Regions from separate parts of the Shewanella sp. 6_MG-2023 genome, predicted to be linked through region 3. Evidence: predicted binding sites of a transcription regulator. Region 3 holds the regulator's gene; each other region holds the start of a gene.
What was found. The regulator sigma-54, encoded in region 3, starts transcription at its own class of promoters, with help from an activator protein. The targets are predictions, from matches to a motif close to GTTGGCACGNNNNTNGNNT.
Positions count from the first base shown of each region.

Region 1: Q4533_RS06150 (flagellar hook-length control protein FliK) is a predicted target of sigma-54. The motif match lies at 1,791-1,809, and genes of this name have one in related genera.
Region 2: Q4533_RS11870 (P-II family nitrogen regulator) is a predicted target of sigma-54. The motif match lies at 2,134-2,152, and genes of this name have one in related genera.
Region 4: Q4533_RS16415 (LiaF domain-containing protein) is a predicted target of sigma-54. The motif match lies at 2,365-2,383, and genes of this name have one in related genera.

Region 1 covers NZ_JAUOQU010000007.1:76,689-81,414, reverse strand. Annotated here, with positions in the region: gene fliL (flagellar basal body-associated protein FliL) at 1-134, opposite strand, end outside; gene Q4533_RS06150 (flagellar hook-length control protein FliK) at 226-1,698, opposite strand; gene fliJ (flagellar export protein FliJ) at 1,846-2,292, opposite strand; gene fliI (flagellar protein export ATPase FliI) at 2,292-3,629, opposite strand; gene fliH (flagellar assembly protein FliH) at 3,598-4,575, opposite strand; gene fliG (flagellar motor switch protein FliG) at 4,620-4,726, opposite strand, start outside.
Region 2 covers NZ_JAUOQU010000018.1:29,938-34,663, reverse strand. Annotated here, with positions in the region: gene Q4533_RS11880 (hypothetical protein) at 48-368, opposite strand; gene Q4533_RS11875 (ammonium transporter) at 488-1,738, opposite strand; gene Q4533_RS11870 (P-II family nitrogen regulator) at 1,749-2,087, opposite strand; gene Q4533_RS11865 (polymer-forming cytoskeletal protein) at 2,450-3,796, opposite strand; gene Q4533_RS11860 (response regulator transcription factor) at 4,030-4,650, shown strand.
Region 3 covers NZ_JAUOQU010000014.1:52,700-57,425, forward strand. Annotated here, with positions in the region: gene lptC (LPS export ABC transporter periplasmic protein LptC) at 1-500, shown strand, start outside; gene lptA (lipopolysaccharide transport periplasmic protein LptA) at 487-1,197, shown strand; gene lptB (LPS export ABC transporter ATP-binding protein) at 1,197-1,928, shown strand; gene Q4533_RS10090 (RNA polymerase factor sigma-54) at 2,063-3,547, shown strand; gene hpf (ribosome hibernation promoting factor) at 3,571-3,858, shown strand; gene ptsN (PTS IIA-like nitrogen regulatory protein PtsN) at 3,861-4,304, shown strand; gene rapZ (RNase adapter RapZ) at 4,301-4,726, shown strand, end outside.
Region 4 covers NZ_JAUOQU010000032.1:3,173-7,898, reverse strand. Annotated here, with positions in the region: gene Q4533_RS16420 (M1 family metallopeptidase) at 1-1,216, opposite strand, end outside; gene Q4533_RS16415 (LiaF domain-containing protein) at 1,628-2,284, opposite strand; gene Q4533_RS16410 (nitroreductase family protein) at 2,686-3,345, shown strand; gene Q4533_RS16405 (patatin-like phospholipase family protein) at 4,059-4,726, opposite strand, start outside.

The DNA of each region.
Region 1 (4,726 bases), on a different contig from region 3:
TCGCCAATAAAAAACAGCACTGTCACAGCAATGCCTGCCAGCAGCAACATGCCAACCACCAAAAAAATAATCATTTTATTGATACTTTTTGGTGGGTTCTGGGTAGTTAATTCTAAAGAAGCTTCTTCTGGCATAAATGATTCCATCACGCTGTTGTTATTATTGTGTTAACTAAGTTTCAGCTTAGTTTTTGATTTTGCGATCATTAACCCATAGGTTACCGACTTAAGCGTAATAATCTATAGCTGAACTGCCACTCATGGCATGTTTTGTGACTATCTCAAGTTCTTGTGCTGAAATTTCATCCAAAAGCCCGTCATTGCTAGCACTTGACTCATCATAATCAGCGTTTTTCTGCTGTTCGCCGTCTTGAGAAACATGACTGTCAGCCAATTGCAGCCCTTCTTCTGCTAGCATTTCCCGTAGCCGCGGAATAGCTTGCTCCAATAGGTCTCGGGTTTGTGTCTGCGCCACTTGAAATTGCACTTGGGTTTGATCGCCATTAACTTGAACTCTGACCACCATATGGCCAAGCTCTGCCGGATCTAATCGAATTTCCGCATGTTGAATGCCCTGTCCTACCATCGTCATGAGTTGTTGCTTCATCACAGGGGCGAACTTTTGGATCATCTCCTGCATTTGCCCTACCGACTCAGATCCTTGGCGTAACGATAATTGAAATTGCGGCACATCACTTTTATGCACTGACGTTAAGCTACTTTGATTTTGTATCGCCTTGAGATCCACAGATTCTGCATCAAGAGTAAACTCACCAGCGCTAAGGGCAATGGCATTATTTGCTAGGGCATTACTACTAGGACTATTGGCAGAGGAAGGAATAGCAGACTTATCCATGGATACCGAGAACTCAGCTTTACTCAGGTTAACCCCAGATTCCTTTGAGGTTATTTTACCTTCAATACTGTCAGGAGCGCCTAAAGTTTTGTTTGCATCAACTAAGCCTTTGTTTACATCAACTAGGTTTTTGTTTACATCAACAGCAGCGCTATTGTTATCCATTATGTTTTTATGAATTGAACTAAAGCCACTGCTAAGTGCAAGGGCTGGTTTTTCAGCATTATCTATGGCGCTGGTTGTTGCTAACTCAATCAAAGGGAGTAAGGCTCCACCTTGGATGGGAGTTTGCTGGTTAAAGTCAGTGATCAGCTGATTTAACTCCTTGACTGATAATGCTGACAACTCAGCTGCAGACATTGCACTAAATTCAGATAAATTTTGTAGTTGCTCAGCTGAATAGTCACTTAAAAATTCTGTAGTTGAACTGTCGCTATCTGCTGCCATAGCATCTATTTGGGGCATTGAAATCGCTTCAGCTAAGTTACCTAAAGCCTCTTGTGACAGTTCAGCTGAATCGGCCTCAATAGCCAGCGGCAATATGTTGCCACCAGTTGGTTGGCTATTGGTTTCAAAATTTTCTGCTAAGTCAATTTGAGCAAAGATTAAAGCAATATCGGTTTCTGCAGCAATATGCTCTTGTGAGGCATTGTCATCCACCAGATTGATATCTGAGTTATTTTCAGAAGCTTGCTCAGTGTTACCCTGCATCTCATCAGTTTGAGAAACTTGATTAAGCGCCGACAAAAAAGATGGGCTATCAGTACCTTGCGGCGTCTCTCCCGTTGGGGAATTCGCCATTTTATTGCTATTTCCAAGTAAAATATTACTCACTTGCTGCATAACAAACTCCGAGTTAATAACACCGAAAACCTATTGGTGCTATAAAATTATGAAAGTCACATTGCTGACGCTTTTATTATTAATAACGAACCAAGCAATAAGAGTGCCAGAATAAAAATTAATTAGGCTAAAAACGGATAAGGGAATTTAACGCGGGGTTTTACGAATAAACTGCTGCATCGCAAATTCATCTGAGGCTTTTTGCTCTTGTTTATTGGCTATTTGCTGAGCTTTTTGATCATTTTTAGCTAACAACAATTCAACCGCTTTACGCTTTTGTTGCTTTTGCTGCCAATTAACTTGTCGATGTTGGGTCTGATTTTGTGCTTCTTTAACGGTATTAACTTGCTGCACTAGTGCTTGGTCAATTTGCTTAATAAATTCATGAAAAGAATGATATTCACTGGCACTTAGCGTTTTACCTTGATTTTCATTCATTTGCTTCATGTACTCTAGGCGATAATTATTTAACGCCTCTAATTGCCCCTCACATTTTTGTAGTTCTAATTGTGCAGATTTAAGCTGTAAAGCCGCCTGTTCTTCTGCTTCTTTATTGAGTTTAAGCACTGTGATTAATGGATCAGCCCGGCGCATTATTTACACTGAGCAGCAATCTGCCCAACCATGGTTTGACTGTTATCAAAGGAAATAACATCTTTAAATCCTTGGCGTAAAAATGCATTCATCGCTGGTTGTAACCGAATAGCGTTATCAATGCGTGGATCGCTGCCTTGGGAATAAGCCCCAATTGAAATTAAGTCTCTGTTTTGCTGATAAAGTGAATACATCTGTTTAACCAGACGCATGGACTCTAAATGCTCAGTGCTAATCACCATAGGTGCGACGCGGCTAATGGACTGCTCAATATCAATCGCGGGGTAATGGCCAGAATCTGCCAGCGTTCTTGATAACACAATATGACCATCTAAAATCGCCCGTGACGCATCGGCAATGGGATCTTGTTGATCATCACCTTCGGTAAGCACGGTATAAAATGCGGTAATCGAACCTTGACCTGGGCCGCCGTTACCTGCCCGTTCGACCAAGCGGGGTAATTTAGCAAACACCGATGGCGGATAACCTTTGGTCGCCGGAGGCTCACCCACTGCCAAGGCTACTTCACGCTGGGCTTGGGCGTAACGGGTTAAACTGTCCATCAATAACAATACGTTATAGCCAAGGTCTCTAAAATACTCCGCAATACGTGTTGAGGTTTCACAGGCGCGTAATCGCATCAATGGTGAAGTATCAGCAGGTGCTGCGACCACCACAGATCTGGCTCGGCCTTCTGGGCCTAAAATCTCTTCAATAAACTCTTTTACTTCACGGCCACGTTCACCCACCAGCCCCACCACAATAATGTCAGCAGTGGTGCCGCGAGTCATCATGCCTAACAGCACACTTTTACCCACACCAGAGCCGGCAAACAGGCCCATCCGCTGGCCTTTACCTACGGTCAACATGGCATTAATGGCTCTAACCCCCACATCTAATGGTTCGGTAATCGCGCGGCGCGATAAAGGGTTAATGGGCGGCGCATGACGCGAGGCATGTTGCTCAGTATTTAATGGTCCAAGGCCATCAAGGGGTAAACCACTACCGTCTAAAACTCTACCAAGTAAACTTAAGCCGACACTTAACCCTGACTGCTCACCTAAAGGCTGCACTCTTGCTCCCGGTAACACCCCTCTTAATTCATCTACGGGCATGAGATAAAGTAATTCATCATCAAATCCAACGACTTCAGCCACTAGCTCACCGGCCATGGTTTCGATAGAGCATAAACTGCCGACAGGGGCTCTACAGCCGGTAGCTTCGAGGGTTAAGCCAACAACCCTAACCAGCTGACCACTGGCCACAGGCCGAATGGGGGTGACTTTATTACTATGAAGTTTAAATTTATTTAGTAACTGATGTTGGCGATTTAGCATCATCTACCTCATCAACAAGGTGTAAACCCTCTTCATGTACGACAGAAGAAACATTGTCATCAGTGAGTTGATCCCGCTTTGCTCCCACCACCTTAAGGCTACATTCGCTAGCATCCTCGGCAATGCTAGTGGTGTAGTGACTTGAATCTGACTTAATCGTTTGCACATTGGCCTGAATCGCTGCGACCTGTTGCTGCAAGCCACTAAGAGCTTGACTCATACGCGCTTCAACTCGTAAGTCGACACTGGAGCGCTCGCTGTGAATGATGCAGTCACCGTTTTTAAGAGATGGATCAGCTTCAATTTCCCAACGATTCTTAGCTAATTGCGCTTCACTGTATAATTGATTAACAAGTGCAGCATCATCTGGGCTAAACCTCAGAGTGACTTGTTGTTTTTTAATCGGTAACGAATCTACCCCTTGACGCAGTACAGATAAAATATGTTCAGGATGAGTTTGTAATTCATTACCGACGATGGATTTGGTCAGATTAATGGATAGCTGTAATAGCTCAGCTTCAATTTCAGCATCAAGCACTAATAAGGGTTGCTCAAATTGCTCAACTAAGCCAGATAAACGCTCAAGCATCTCATTAGCTTTGGCTAAACCCACTTCATAACCTTGTTGTTCTCCTTGGCTAAAGCCTTCAGCGTGACCTTGCTCTAAACCTTCAAGCCGACCTTGCTCCGTGCCTTTCGCTAGCCCATCAAGCTGGCCTTGCTCAAAACCTTCTTGTTCAGCTTCAACTCGAATTTGCTCTATTTCAGCCATGGTAGGCGGTAAAAGGGGCTTGTCTTCAGCAACAGGCTGGGAATTTTGACGTCCTAGTTGGCCAAATAAATTTGAGCCAGTGTCAGTTTTTTGTTGGGAAACATCCGGTAATTGCCAATGGCTAAAATCTTCATCAACTTCTGTTAGGTTATTATTGTTATTAGCTTTAGTCATGATTGCTCTGGTTGTACCTCGTTATAAAATCGGCTTAAATCGGACTATAGGAACTCATCACCACCGCCGCCACCGAGCATAATTTCGCCGCTGTCACTTAATCGACGCGCAATCGCAAGGATCTCTTTTTGAGCCATTTCCACTTCACTGA
Region 2 (4,726 bases), on a different contig from region 3:
ATGAATGTAAAAAGCTTAAGCCAGTGGCGAATATTTGAATTTCATTATTACTTGGCAACTGGCGGGTCAATTTGAATAAACACCTCTTGGTTTTGATAGGTGTATGGTCGGTAGGAATTACCGGCGCAATTAAAATAACGGTATGGCGCAGCGAATACCAAACAGCCATTCGGCAGAGCTTGTAAAATATTAATTTGCTGCTGCATTTTGAGCATTTGCTGCCATTGATAGTCCTGCTGAACTTGATTTCGTATTGCAAAAGCGTCAAATGGTTCAGATGTCTTTCTCACAACCACTTTTCCCGCAGTGGCGAAAAAGCTGATACTGATAAGTAAAGCAATCATCAATACTTGAAAGTAATTAACCATGTTAAACCTCATTGCACTTATTCACTCGTCACACTTGTTCACTTTTTAAGAGTCACAAAAAAGCAGAACCCTAAGGTTCTGCTTTTAGTTTTAACATGCTCAGTGTTTAAAGCAATCTATTATCCAGCTGATTTGATTGAAACAAACTCTGGGTAAGCATCAACACCACAGTCAGATGCATCCATACCGTTGTACTCTTCTTCTTCAGTAACACGGATACCCACTGTCGCTTTAAGGATAAACCATACTACGAATGAAGCTGAGAATACCCAAGCAAAGATAACTGCTGCGCCATATAACTGAGCACCAAAGTTTGCATCAGCATTTGATAATGGTACTAGCATTAGACCTAGGAAACCGGCAACACCATGTACAGAGATTGCACCTACTGGGTCATCAATTTTAATGCGGTCAAAGGCAACAATTGAGAAGATAACCACACCACCAGCGACGATACCAATGACACCTGACATTAATAGTGAAGGTGATAATGGGTCTGCTGTAATAGCCACTAAGCCCGCTAATGCACCATTTAAAATCATGGTTAGGTCAGCCTTACCCCAGACAACTTTACAAACTAATAATGCTGAAACTGCACCGAAAGCGGCTGCTGAGTTAGTGTTTACAAAAATCTTAGCCACTGCTGAAGCATTTTCTGCGTCTGAGACTAATAATTGTGAACCACCGTTAAAGCCAAACCAACCCATCCATAAGATAAACATACCTAATGTCGCCATTGGTAAGTTTGAACCTGGGATAGGATGAACTTCACCATTTGGGCCATACTTACCTTTACGAGCACCCAGTAATAGTACTCCTGAGATAGCTGCTGCTGCACCGGCCATATGTACAATACCACTACCAGCGAAGTCAACGAAACCAGCAGCAGAAAGGAAGCCACCGCCCCAAGTCCAGTAACCTTCAATTGGGTAGATAACCGCGGTTAATACCACTGCAAAGATTAAGAAAGACCAAAGCTTCATTCGCTCTGCAACTGCACCAGACACAATTGACATTGCCGTTGCAACAAATACAACTTGGAAGAAGAAGTCAGACTCCAGCGCATGATCTGCATCAGCGGCTTGTGAGCCAATTAATGAACCAAATGATGGTAACCAGCCACCTTCAGTGTTATCGACATACATGATGTTGTAACCCACTAACAGGAACATCACACAGGCGATTGAATATAAACATACATTTTTAGTTAAAATTTCTGTGGTATTTTTTGAACGAACTAAGCCCGCCTCAAGCATTGCAAAACCTGCTGCCATCCACATGACAAACGCACCTGATATTAGAAAATAAAACGTATCTAATGCGAAACGTAATTCGGTGACGGTTGTGCCTAACGTTGCTAACTCTTCCATTACATTCCCCTTATAGTGCTTCGTTATCTAGCTCACCCGTACGGATACGGATAGCTTGCTCAAGATCAGTAACAAAAATTTTGCCATCGCCAATCTTGCCGGTATGAGCCGCTGTCGTAATGGCTTCAATTAACATATCTAAGTTTTCTGCTTTAGTAGCAATTTCCAACTTCACTTTAGGAAGAAAGTCGACTTGGTATTCTGCGCCACGATATAGCTCAGTGTGACCTTTTTGACGACCGAAACCTTTTACTTCGGTAACAGTCATTCCTTCAATGCCCATGCTTGCAATAGCTTCACGGACATCATCCAATTTAAATGGCTTGATGATAGCGCTGACGAGTTTCATCTCGACCTCCAAAAGTGTGATTGTTATAAATTTGTTTGCAAATACAATTCAATCATCAGGCCAATCATGTAAAACCATGATTCGTATAGCATTTTAAAATATAAGTTAAATAAAAAAGTCTTTTCATGCACTAATAAGGTGCAACTTTAATTTGGCGCGCACAACATTAGAGCGAAGCGTTTATAACTATTTGAATACTTGATAATAAGAATTACGCAGTTAAAAAAGTGTCAAAATGAACAAAGAAAAGCTGTGCGGAAGGGGGGGATGTTACTGATATAAAAATAAACACATTAAAGAAAGCATAAATAAAAAGACCTTCTAATGAAGGCCTTTTTATTTGCAGATTAGCTTTTAAAAATTTATAAGCTGCCAACCGTGTCAGTTGCTTCTGCTGAACTTGCAACCTCATCAGTCGTCTCTTCAGCGAGTAGATCTGCCATTAAGCTATCAACTTGAGGCTGACTGACCACTTCATCTTCAACTGCTACAACAGCCTCATTCACACTGACAAGCAAGTCTTCAGTTTCATCAGCTAAAGCAGTTTCTGTCACTTCAAGTTCTGCTTCTGTTTCAGCTGATGCAGTTGCTTGCATTTCAATTGCCGAGTCAGGCGCATCATTTGCAGTAGTCACAATTTCAGACTCGTCAATATCAGTGGTAAGCGCAACACTAACTGAAGGCTCAAGTACTTCATCTGCCTTAGCAAGTTCAATTTGGTTTTCTGCTGGCTGTATTTGCTGTGGTTCAATATCAATAACCGTCGTTGCCGGTTTCACCACTGAAGCTGTAACAGGCTTTGATTCAATCAATTGAGTCAATTCATCTTTTTTATAAACCGCGCCAGCAATTGCAGCAACAGCGATAGCCGCGACAAATAGCTTAGCACCTGAACCTGATGATTTCTCTTGAGCCTTTCTCGCCGCTTCTGCTGCAGCAAGTTGAGCTTGAGGATTCGGTTGCGGCTTAATCTCAAGTTTTGACTTAGGCTTAGGTTCTGCAACTGGCTTCGGGTTATTATGAGCATCTGTATTTACTTGAGGCTCTACTCGAGAATTTGCAGTTGCAGCGCTACTACCACTGGTCTGTGAATTAATTTCTGCAAGAGTCTGTGGTTTAATCTGAGTTGTGGCAGGTGCAGGTGCAGGTTCAGCCTTAACATCGACTTTCTTAGGTTCGGCTTTATTAACATCTGTTTTCACCTGAACCGCTACGGTAGTTTTTACTACAGGCTCTGGCTTAAGATTGTTAAAATGTCCCTTATTTGCAGCTTGAGCTATCGGCGCCTCTGCAACAGGCGCTTCAGTCTTTGGGAAAGCATAGGCTTCTGTGACTTGTGCTTCTGGCTTATCTTCAACAGTTGCTTGGGGTAATACGCCTTCTTCAGGGCCCTTGGTTCTGGCACCTAAAAATTGACCACCATCATAAATTTCCATTTTATGGCTAGATACATCACCTTCAACTACACCAGAGCTTACAATCACTAAACTGTTGCAATGTAATTTACCTTTAAATTCACCACAAACTCTTAATTCTTGACAAAAAAGCTCACCGTCAATTTCGCCACCAACTTCAATTTTAACTTGGTCTGTTGAACGAATAACACCTTTAACTTTACCGGCAACCAAAGCAGGTCCCTGTACAGTCATATCTCCATCCAATGAAGTATCAGGGCCAATAAAAGTAACCCCATTTCCTTTGTTATTCATACCAATCAGTTTCCTTTATTATTAATTTTCGACATATACTAAACTAACTTTATTAAAACAACAAATAACATTTCTTTTACATAAATTGCAGGTCAATTCCGAGCTTTTCGCTTTAAAAGTAAAACTTAATAGTTTAATGTATCGGCTATTAGTAAAAGAGCCTGTCTTTAATATATAAATTTGCTATTGAACGGATTTTCAATAGTAGCCCAAATAACAGGGATGTAGCCGAAATGATTTTTTCAGATGTGATTTTTAAACAACTTCCAGAACCACAGGCCCTGCAAGTATCTAAAATCTCAGGATTACTCAATATTGAAACCGCCTTCTATGACTCACTAAACTTTGCCTGTAAAGCTGCCGATAAAAGGCCAAAATTTCTTATTCACTATTTAGAAGCCCCTCATAAACACGCCTATTTAATTTCAGCTGATATTCTTACAACAGGTAAGCATTTAGTCTTTTGCCCTCAACTAGATACTGAGTGTGAAACTTTACTTATCTCTAATGGATTCCATGGCGCACTCCCATTGGCCGCAACTGAAGTTGACATTATTGAAGCCCTTAAAAGCATTAATGCTAATAAGCTTTATTTCAGCCACGATGCCATGTCACGTTATATTCAATCAAAGAAACGACAACCCAATACCCAACGCCAGAATGAATTACTGTCATTAACGACCAAGAAAGAGCAGCAGGTATTAACCCTGATATGCCAAGGCTTAACCAATGATGAAATCGCTGCCAATTTAGGCATATCGATTAATACAGTAAAAATGCATATTCAGAATATGTTCAAAAAAACCAAAATATCCAGCCGTGGGCAGCTTTCTTACGCCTTTGCACAAGTTTAAAAATTTAAATGTATATAATTAGCTCACTGCTAATTTGTAACGCTAGCTGTTAAATGGTGCGAGTTAACAGCTTTGA
Region 3 (4,726 bases):
AAGTACAAATTAAACGTAGTCAGATGGAGGCAAGTAAATTGCCTGCCCCTGCTCGCCCTGATTTTATCGCCAATGACTTACGCACCACTGAATTTAATGAGCAAGGTTTAGTGCAAAGCCGAGTCTCAGCGAAATACATGGAGCACTTTCAGCAAAGTAATGAAACCATGTTTACTGAGCCTGTCTACCTTATTTATCCTGAAAATGGTGAAGCCGAATGGCAATTAAGCGCAGATTTAGGCAAGCTGAATAATGAAACAGGCAAAGTAGTTTTAGAAAATAATGTTATTATTGATGCAATAAACATCGACGAGCCATTACAATCTTTGACAACCACCATGTTGGCACTCGATATGAACACCATGATTTTGACCTCAGATAGACAAATTTTTGTTACTGGGTCAGATTTTAATATACAAGGTTTAGGCCTGTATGCTGATTTAAATGCTCAAGAACTTGAACTTTTAAGTCAAGTAGAAGGAACGTATGAAGCAAAGTAAACTTTTGATTGCCTCACTACTCAGTGTAGTCAGTATTGCCAGCGCCTATGCAAAAGAAGGCGATTTACAGCAAGAGCTTAAAGTCGCAGCTGTGAGCCAAAAAGCTGACATAAAAAACAATCAGGTCATCTTCTATGGCCCAGTTAATGTGACTCAAGGGTCGATTAACATTAATGCCGACGAATTACGCGCATTTGGCACCGAAAGCGGCACCCAAAAAACCATGGTTGCCACAGGTAACCCTGCGACATTTTCCCAAGAGTTAGATGATGGCCGTATTGGTACTGCCAGTGCCGATGAAATTAAATATGAGCTTGCCACTAGCATTTTAACCTTAACGGGTAATGCTAAATTGGACCAAGCTGGCAGCCAGGTTACTGGTAACCTAATTAGCTACAACATTGAAAAGCAGCAGTTAATTGCTGAAAGCACCGGTACTGGTGAAGATCGGGTTATCACTATTTTTCAACCAGAAAGTCACCCAGACTTGATTGATTCTGAAAAGAAAAAAGATGAGCAACCACATTTACCAGACAGCGCTAAACCCGGTGATGACACGCCACCAGCTATAATTGAAAACAACAATTTATCTGCTGTAGAGGCTGTGAACTCAACTGAAACACCCGAAGTAACTGAATCACTTAACGCTGAGGCGCAGGCGACATTGTCAGCCCCAGCAGCTGAGCAAAATGACTAATGACCCAAATTACGTTAACCGCTGAAAATCTCGCTAAGAGTTATAAAAGTCGCCAGGTAGTAAAAGATGTCAGCCTGACGGTAAAAACCGGCCAAATTGTTGGCTTACTTGGCCCTAATGGTGCGGGTAAAACCACCACCTTTTATATGGTCGTAGGCCTAGTCAAAAGTGATAAGGGCCGCATTCTGATCGATGAAGATGATTTAACCGCAGATCCAATGCATTTGCGCGCCCGAAAAGGCATTGGCTACTTACCTCAAGAAGCCAGTATTTTTCGTAAGCTCACAGTACACGATAATATAATGGCAGTGCTTCAAACTCGCAAAAGCTTATCAAATGAGCAGCGCATTGAAGAACTGGAACATTTATTAGAAGAATTTAACATAACTCATATCCGTGATAGCCAAGGTATGGCGTTATCGGGAGGCGAGCGTCGCCGAGTTGAAATTGCACGCGCATTAGCGGCAAATCCTAAGTTTATTTTATTAGATGAACCTTTTGCAGGGGTAGATCCTATCTCAGTAATCGACATCAAGAAAATTATTCAACAACTTAAAAGCCGTGGTTTAGGGGTGCTAATTACCGACCATAATGTCCGTGAAACACTTGATGTGTGTGAGCGAGCATATATTGTGAGTCACGGAAACTTGATTGCTGAAGGAACACCTGCTGAGATCTTAGTCAATCAGCAAGTTAGGTCGGTATACTTAGGTGAACAATTCAAGCTATAGTTAGCACTATTCAGTTTTTAGTATGGCATTCGCGGCCAACAACAAACCTTAATCTAGTCTATTTTTCTAGGATCATAAACTAGCGCCCACACTGTTCGTCGCGATGATGTAATTCAATTAGGGACAAGCGGTACATGAAAGCCTCACTCCAACTCAAAATGGGTCAACACTTAACCATGACCCCACAGTTGCAACAAGCGATTCGCTTATTGCAACTTTCCTCATTGGAGCTACAGCAAGAAATTCAACAAGCACTTGATTCAAACCCGCTATTAGAGCTTGAAGACGAATTCACTAAAGCCAAAGAGCCCGTAAAAGAAAACGCCCTGCAAACTGACACCGATTTTAGTGATAATAGCCAAGTCACCATAGAAAAAGACACCTCAACGGTTGATACCACTGAATCGCTCACTAAAGATTCTATGCCTGAAGAACTCCCTATGGATACCACATGGGATGAGGTGTATACCGCCTCGCCGACTTCTGGCTCTGGCGCAGTATCGAGCGGTAATGATATGCCGTTTCAAGGCGAAACCAGTGAAGGCTTGTATGAGCATCTTGAATGGCAAAAAAACCTCACTCCCTTTTCTGAAAATGACTTAGTGATTGCAACCGCCATTATTGATGCCATTGATGAGCGCGGTTACCTCACCCAGAGCGTTGAAGACATTTTGCAATCCTTAGGCACTGACGATATCGAACTCGATGAAGTTGAAGCTGTACTTAAACGGGTACAACACTTCGATCCCGTCGGCATTGCAGCGCGAGATTTAAGTGAGTGTCTATTAATTCAATTAGGCCAATACCCTAATGAAATTCCTTGCATAGATAATGTTAAGTTACTGATTAAAGATCATCTTGATTTAATCGCCGGTCGTGACTTTAGGTTACTGATGCGTAAAACCAAGCTTAAAGAAGATGATTTACGTGAAGCCATTGAATTTATTCAAACGCTCAATCCACGTCCAGGCTTGCAAATTACCCCCATTAAAGATGAGTACGTCATTCCTGATGTTACTGTACTTAAAAAGAATGGTCGCTGGGTGGTCGAGCTAAATCCCGATAACATGCCTAAAATTGGCGTTAATCAGCAATATGCAGCTATGGCCAAAGGCGGTTCAAGCCAAGCTGACAGCCAATTTATTCGTGGTCATTTACAAGAAGCTAAATGGTTTATCAAAAGCATCGATAGCCGTAATGAAACCTTACTAAAAGTGGCTAACTGTATCGTACAATTTCAGCAAGGTTTCTTTGAGTTCGGTGAAGAAGCCATGAAGCCGATGGTGCTCAATGATATTGCTGAAGCGGTTGAAATGCACGAGTCGACCATTTCACGGGTCACGACCCAAAAATACATGCATACCCCCCGTGGACTTTTTGAACTAAAATATTTTTTCTCAAGCCATGTAAGTACCGATGATGGTGGAGAATGCTCTTCTACAGCAATTCGCGCATTTATTAAAAAGCTCGTAGCTGCAGAAAACCCGAAAAAGCCTCTTAGTGATAGTAAAATGGCGACACTATTGGCTGAACAAGGGATTAACGTTGCTCGACGTACGATAGCCAAATATCGAGAGGCAATGCTCATCCCTCCCTCAAACCAACGCAAAAGCTTATAACTTTTGTTATTGGAGGATGACCTATGCAAATTAACCTGACTGGAAACCATATTGAAATAACTCAATCTTTACGGGAATACGTGCAAACAAAATTTTCAAAGCTTGAACGACACTTCGAACAGATCAATAATGTTCACGTTGTGCTCGATGTTCAAAAGCTACAACAGATTGCCGAAGCCAAACTGCACCTAAAAGGCGGTGAAGTGTTTGCTGTATCGCGTAACGCTGATATGTATGTGGCAATAGACGCCCTGATAGATAAGCTAGACCGTCAGGTAATTAAACATAAAGAGAAACTCACTAAGCATTAACGATGGAACTTCGTACCATCCTGCAGCCGGCGTGCACTACCTGTGCCACTCCGGGCAGTAAGAAAAAGGTACTGGAATTAATCAGCAATTTAATGGCTGCCCAGTACCCAACCCTTTCTTCACAGGCTATTTTTGAAAGTCTAATAGCGCGTGAAAAAATGGGCAGTACAGGTATAGGAAATGGCATAGCAATTCCACATGGGCGCTTAGATAATATCGAAGAACCCATTGCTATTTTAATCAAATGCGAAGAGCCAATCGCCTTTGATGCCATAGACAAGCAACCTGTAGATATTTTATTTGCGCTTCTTGTACCTGCAGATCAGTGCCAGCAACACCTAAGCACATTATCTAGCATGGCAGAGAAACTCAGTGATAAATTGATACTTAAACGACTTCGAAAGAGTCATGACGCTACAGAACTTTATCAGGTTATTACTGCATGAAACTTGTCATCGTATCGGGACGTTCAGGTTCAGGAAAATCAGTCGCACTGAGAGTGCTTGAAGATTTAGGTTATTACTGTGTTGATAACCTGCCACTGCCACTGATTGGCAGCCTGCTTGAACAGCTTAAAGATAGTAACGAGCTTGTCGCCATTAGCGTCGATGTGCGTAATATCGAAGAGCAAGGCAAAGTACTCAAAGAGCAAATTGCTTTACTGTCTGACGATACCAGCATTACCAGTTTCTTTTTAAACGCCAACGATAAAGTGTTACTGAAGCGTTTTAGTGAGACCCGCCGATTACACCCACTGTCTAAGAATCAAATTTCGTTACAAGAAGCCATTAAGCTTGAGGGGCGGTTACTCGAACCCATAGCCAAAATGGTTGATCACTATATCGACACCTCGCAAACTAATATCTAC
Region 4 (4,726 bases), on a different contig from region 3:
CTAGCACTGCTTCGCCTTTACTATAGGCAAGGCCTAAACCGTCCATAATGTCGGCTTCGTTCTTAATGGGCTTGCGGATTGGCTTGGTCGATACCCGCGCATCTAATGACATCACGTAGTTTTTGGATAATGCTAAGTTAGATTCAAACTCAGGATGAATTTGTTCGGTGATTTTAGCCGCCATCCAGCTTGCAAAAGCTTCGTTTAACCATAGGTCATTCCACCACTGCATAGTCACTAGGTTACCGTACCATTGGTGTGCTAGCTCGTGGGCAATAATTGAAACGGCCGTTTTTTTGCTATTTTGGCTGGCGGTTTGCTCATCAACTAACAAAATATCTTCACGATAAGTGACTAAGCCTGCGTTTTCCATCGCCCCAAAAGGAAACTCAGGTACTGCAACGCTATCAAGCTTTTGATAAGGGTAATCGACCCCAAAATAATCTTCTAATGCTTTTAGAACTAACGGCATTTGCTCGGCTGCATATTTGGCTAGCTCGATTTTCCCCTTAGTGGTTATTACGCGCCCTGGGACTTTCATGCCTGTGACTTCAATTTCTTCAAATTGACCCACAGCATAAGCAACAAGGTAAGAGGATATTGGCTTGGTTTGAGCAAATACGTGAGTTGTCAGGCCATCTTTGGTTGCAACTGAAAGCTCAGGGGTATTGCTGTAAACCTTTTCAGTACTTGGGGCTGTGATGGTTACTTGAAAGGGGATTTTATATTCTGGTTCATCAAAGCTTGGAAAACTGCGGCGCGCATCACTCATTTCAAACTGGGTAAATAAGTAGGGCAGGCCGCCATCAATGGTTTTATACAGGCCGACAGATTGACGGTTATAAGGGGCTGTGAAATCCATTGAGAAAGAATATGCACCAGGTTCGATAGTATGTGGGCAGTTAAACAAAACCACCCCAGTATCTTGCATGATTACATCTAGTTGGCAGTCTTTGTTGTTAGCTGATTTGGCATCTAACTGGATATTGCTAGCAGTGTATTCTAAGCCGTTAAGTTGTAATTGCTTAGTGGCTTCAAGCACTTCAATTTGAATGGCTGTGCTGCCTGAGAAGTTATCTTTTACTGGATCTAAGTTGAGCTTAATACTTTGTGATAGTGGCTTGGCGACTTTACTTAGCACGTATTCATTGGCTAAGGCGTCGGTACTTCCCACAAATGAGAGCGTAACTAGCCCTGCAGTGACGATTCGATACATGTTATTTCCTGTTGTTTTAATTATCATTCCATGATGTTTAATGGCATTGATTAGGATTGAGTGACTATTAGCGTTTTTATTGATAATGATTGTATTCATAACGCTTGTATTGGAACCATTGCATTGATGATTCTATAGGGTCATTTAAAGCTGATGCTGATTATAACAAGTTAACAGCTAAGCGGTAACTTACGAGCATCATTTAAGTTGGGGTTGTTGTAACAATTGATGACTTGCTTAGAGTATTTAGTGTGATTACTTAGAGTAGCGCTTGATTGAAGCATCATCTAATCCCAGCTTGGCGATTGCTAGGTATTGAGTTACTTATGGCTTAGAGCTGATTTAATGGCCGAAATAAGGCAAATATTATCGTTGAGGTTTGCCTTATATTCGGATCTTGTGTTCTTAGTATCAAAAGTAGTTTTTAGTATCAAATGCCGATTTTAAGTTGTTGGCAAACTCGATAAACTTTTCTTTAATGGTGCGCTTGATAGACACCTCCAGCGAGCCCAAAATAACCTTACCCTCAATGGTGATGACAGGAGCTTGGCGGGTTGCGATAGAAGGCGCTTTGTTTTCTATGCTACTGACGAGCCCGTAAGTTTTACACACCACATTAATGCCTTCAGGAACATAGATACTGCTACTGCCCAAAAAGCAATTAATCTCAATGGTGACATGTTGATGCTGAAAAATGGCATCACTAAAGTCCAGAGTTGTTTCGCCAATAATATTATTAACCTTAATAACCTTTGGCACCACCCATTGGCCGCTACGTTCACTGTTACCTAATATGCTGGTTAAGCGCATATCTTCAGTGGCAGTTTTGCTGCCATAGTTTGGCGCAAACTGGTGGTCTTTTTGCTGACTATAGTCAGTATCAGCGGTTAAGGTTAGGTCTGCGACCAGTGCGACGATCTCTTGATGAACACTTGAGTTCATTGCCTCATCAAGGCGTCTTTCAAAGGCTTCAGCAGAGATAATGCCGTGGCTATAATTGACAATTAACTGATCGATAACTTGTTCTCTGACTTGCTCAATAGGGCGATCTTCTAAAATCACGGCCATAATGTCACTCCTTGGACTTTATAGTACATAGTGACTCAGATTTTAGTCACTAGGGTAGATGTTGTATTTAAGTTAAATTAAAGCAATATGCAGGCCAGTTTAAAGATGCTATATAAAAACAGTGCTTTATCATTCTTGCAGCATTGCGTTATCGTTTTTAACCTTTATAAATGCAAATGATATAGTGAAAGTAGCCAGCTGAATTAGTCAAAATAACCAGTGAACAGCCATGGGTTTGTCATTTTTTCTACGTATAGTTACGCTATAGAGCCATCTGCACCCGCTATTACGGATTTTTTATGGTTTAAAAACTCCATAAAGATTGGTGTCTAGCACTCTTTTTTTCTCAATGGAAAAGCCTAAAATGCACCGCATCGGCATCACCTATGAGGAAAATCATTATGTCACACCCAATTATTGCAGATTTGAATAAACGTTATACTGTGAAAAAGTATGATTCAAGTAAGCGTATTTCAGCAGCGGATATGGACGTAGTGAAACAAGCGATTCGTTTAACTGCTTCTTCTATTAACTCACAGCCGTGGAAATTTATCGTATTAGAAACTGATGTGGCAAAACAACGTTTTCATGAAACGTTTGCCAATATGCACCAGTTTAATCAGCCTCATGCTACTGAAGCCTCCCATGTGATTTTATTTGCCCATAACCCTAAGTTCACTAAAGATGACTACAGAAAAGTTGTTGATGTTGAAGTGTCGTCAGGTCATTTACCGGCAGACATGTATGACAACATGCTAAATGGTGCTTTTGGTTTTGCAGAGCAAAATACTGATGACAGTGGTTTTAATGGCCATTGGACTAAAGCGCAAACCTATATTGCTATTGGTAATACCTTGCATACGCTAGCTCGTTTAGGGATTGCTTCTACATCGATGGAAGGCGTTGACCCAAGCTTAATTGGTGAGATTTTTAAAGAAGAGTTAGATGGTTACGTTTGTGAGTTTGCGCTAGCAATGGGTTATCACAAAGAGGGCGAAGATTATAACTTTGGCCTACCTAAATCACGCTTACCTGAACAAGATATCATCACAGTTTTATAAACTATATTTGGTCGTTTAAATTATAGCTTGTAACACCTTTCTAATTGATTATTCTGTCCCTGTTATTAAAGCCCATCATGTACTCTTGATGGGCTTTTTTGTGTTGAGTATTTTTAAAAGATTAAATCAGCAGCTTAGTCTCCATTTTAAACAGTTACTATTTCACAGGAAGGTGAAAAATTTTAGGTTCGGCTTTTATAAGCCCTAAATGACTGATAATACTGCAATGTAACCCGTCACATTAACGTTGAGCATGAGTTAAACCTTTATAGGGACTGACTTCAACTGGAATACTGATGAAATTGAGTAGCCTCTGCAAGGTGCTATTCATACGTGTCATGCCATGAACCGCTGGCGCTGAAACGATATTATGAAGAATGGAATGTATTTGATGGGAGGCATGAATATTGATGGATGAATGCAGCTGCTTTGGTTGATAGTAGTATCATTAAGGCATTGCGCAATCGCTAACAACAGACAGTATTAAGAAGAGGAGTTACTTAGCTGCAGCTTATTGATAAAGCCGCCATTATGTTCAGTGTTTCAAGTCGTTCTCAACATGGTAAGTTATTCCAAAAAGTGTAGAGTCATAACTAAAGCGACTAAAAATGCTGATAAAATGGTAAAAAGGTGGGATTAATAATGACGTATTAGCTTGATTTTACTCTCCCAGTAATGACTTGGGAGAGTCGTGAAAGTAAACTATAACTTCTTTAATAAGGAACTTGGTTTTGCCATAAATTGTTGTTTACCGCCTTGTCATAGCCGTTTTGGTATAAGGCTTCCATGTACTGCTGATCAAACATTTTCTTGGTGGCAGGTTCTGCATCAAACTTGTCGTCAATATAAGTGAATGACAAATCGTAGTTATTTACTTCGCTGTAATACAGCATTCGATATAAATCACCTCTAGCTTGTTGAATCGTCATACTTTTCAAACTGCGATTCAGTAGTTCAAGGCCTTTATCATGTAGGGAAATATAAGGTGATTTTAATACCCCGTTACGGATAACGTGAATATTAGTTGGTTGCTGATAACCTAAAGCCTGATTGACTAACCCATAATCGAAATTACCTGGGTCGACAAACATTTGTGAGTTCATGCCGCCATCAACATGTAGTTCTTCTAGAGGCTTTCCATCTATCTCAACATTGATGAATTGTGGTGGAAACACCCCTGGAATTGACGAGCTTGCGGCTAAAATTTGATGAACTAAGTCATATTTATTTGGTAAGTTACTGGCAGCAATTTGGCCAATATTCCAGATCATCAGCTCGCCAGAATCAAACTGCGTAGTGCCAATAAATAGTCGACGCCCTTTTTGGTGTTCAGTCGCTATTTTATCAATCATTGTAGCAGGGTAAAACTGCTCCACTAGCT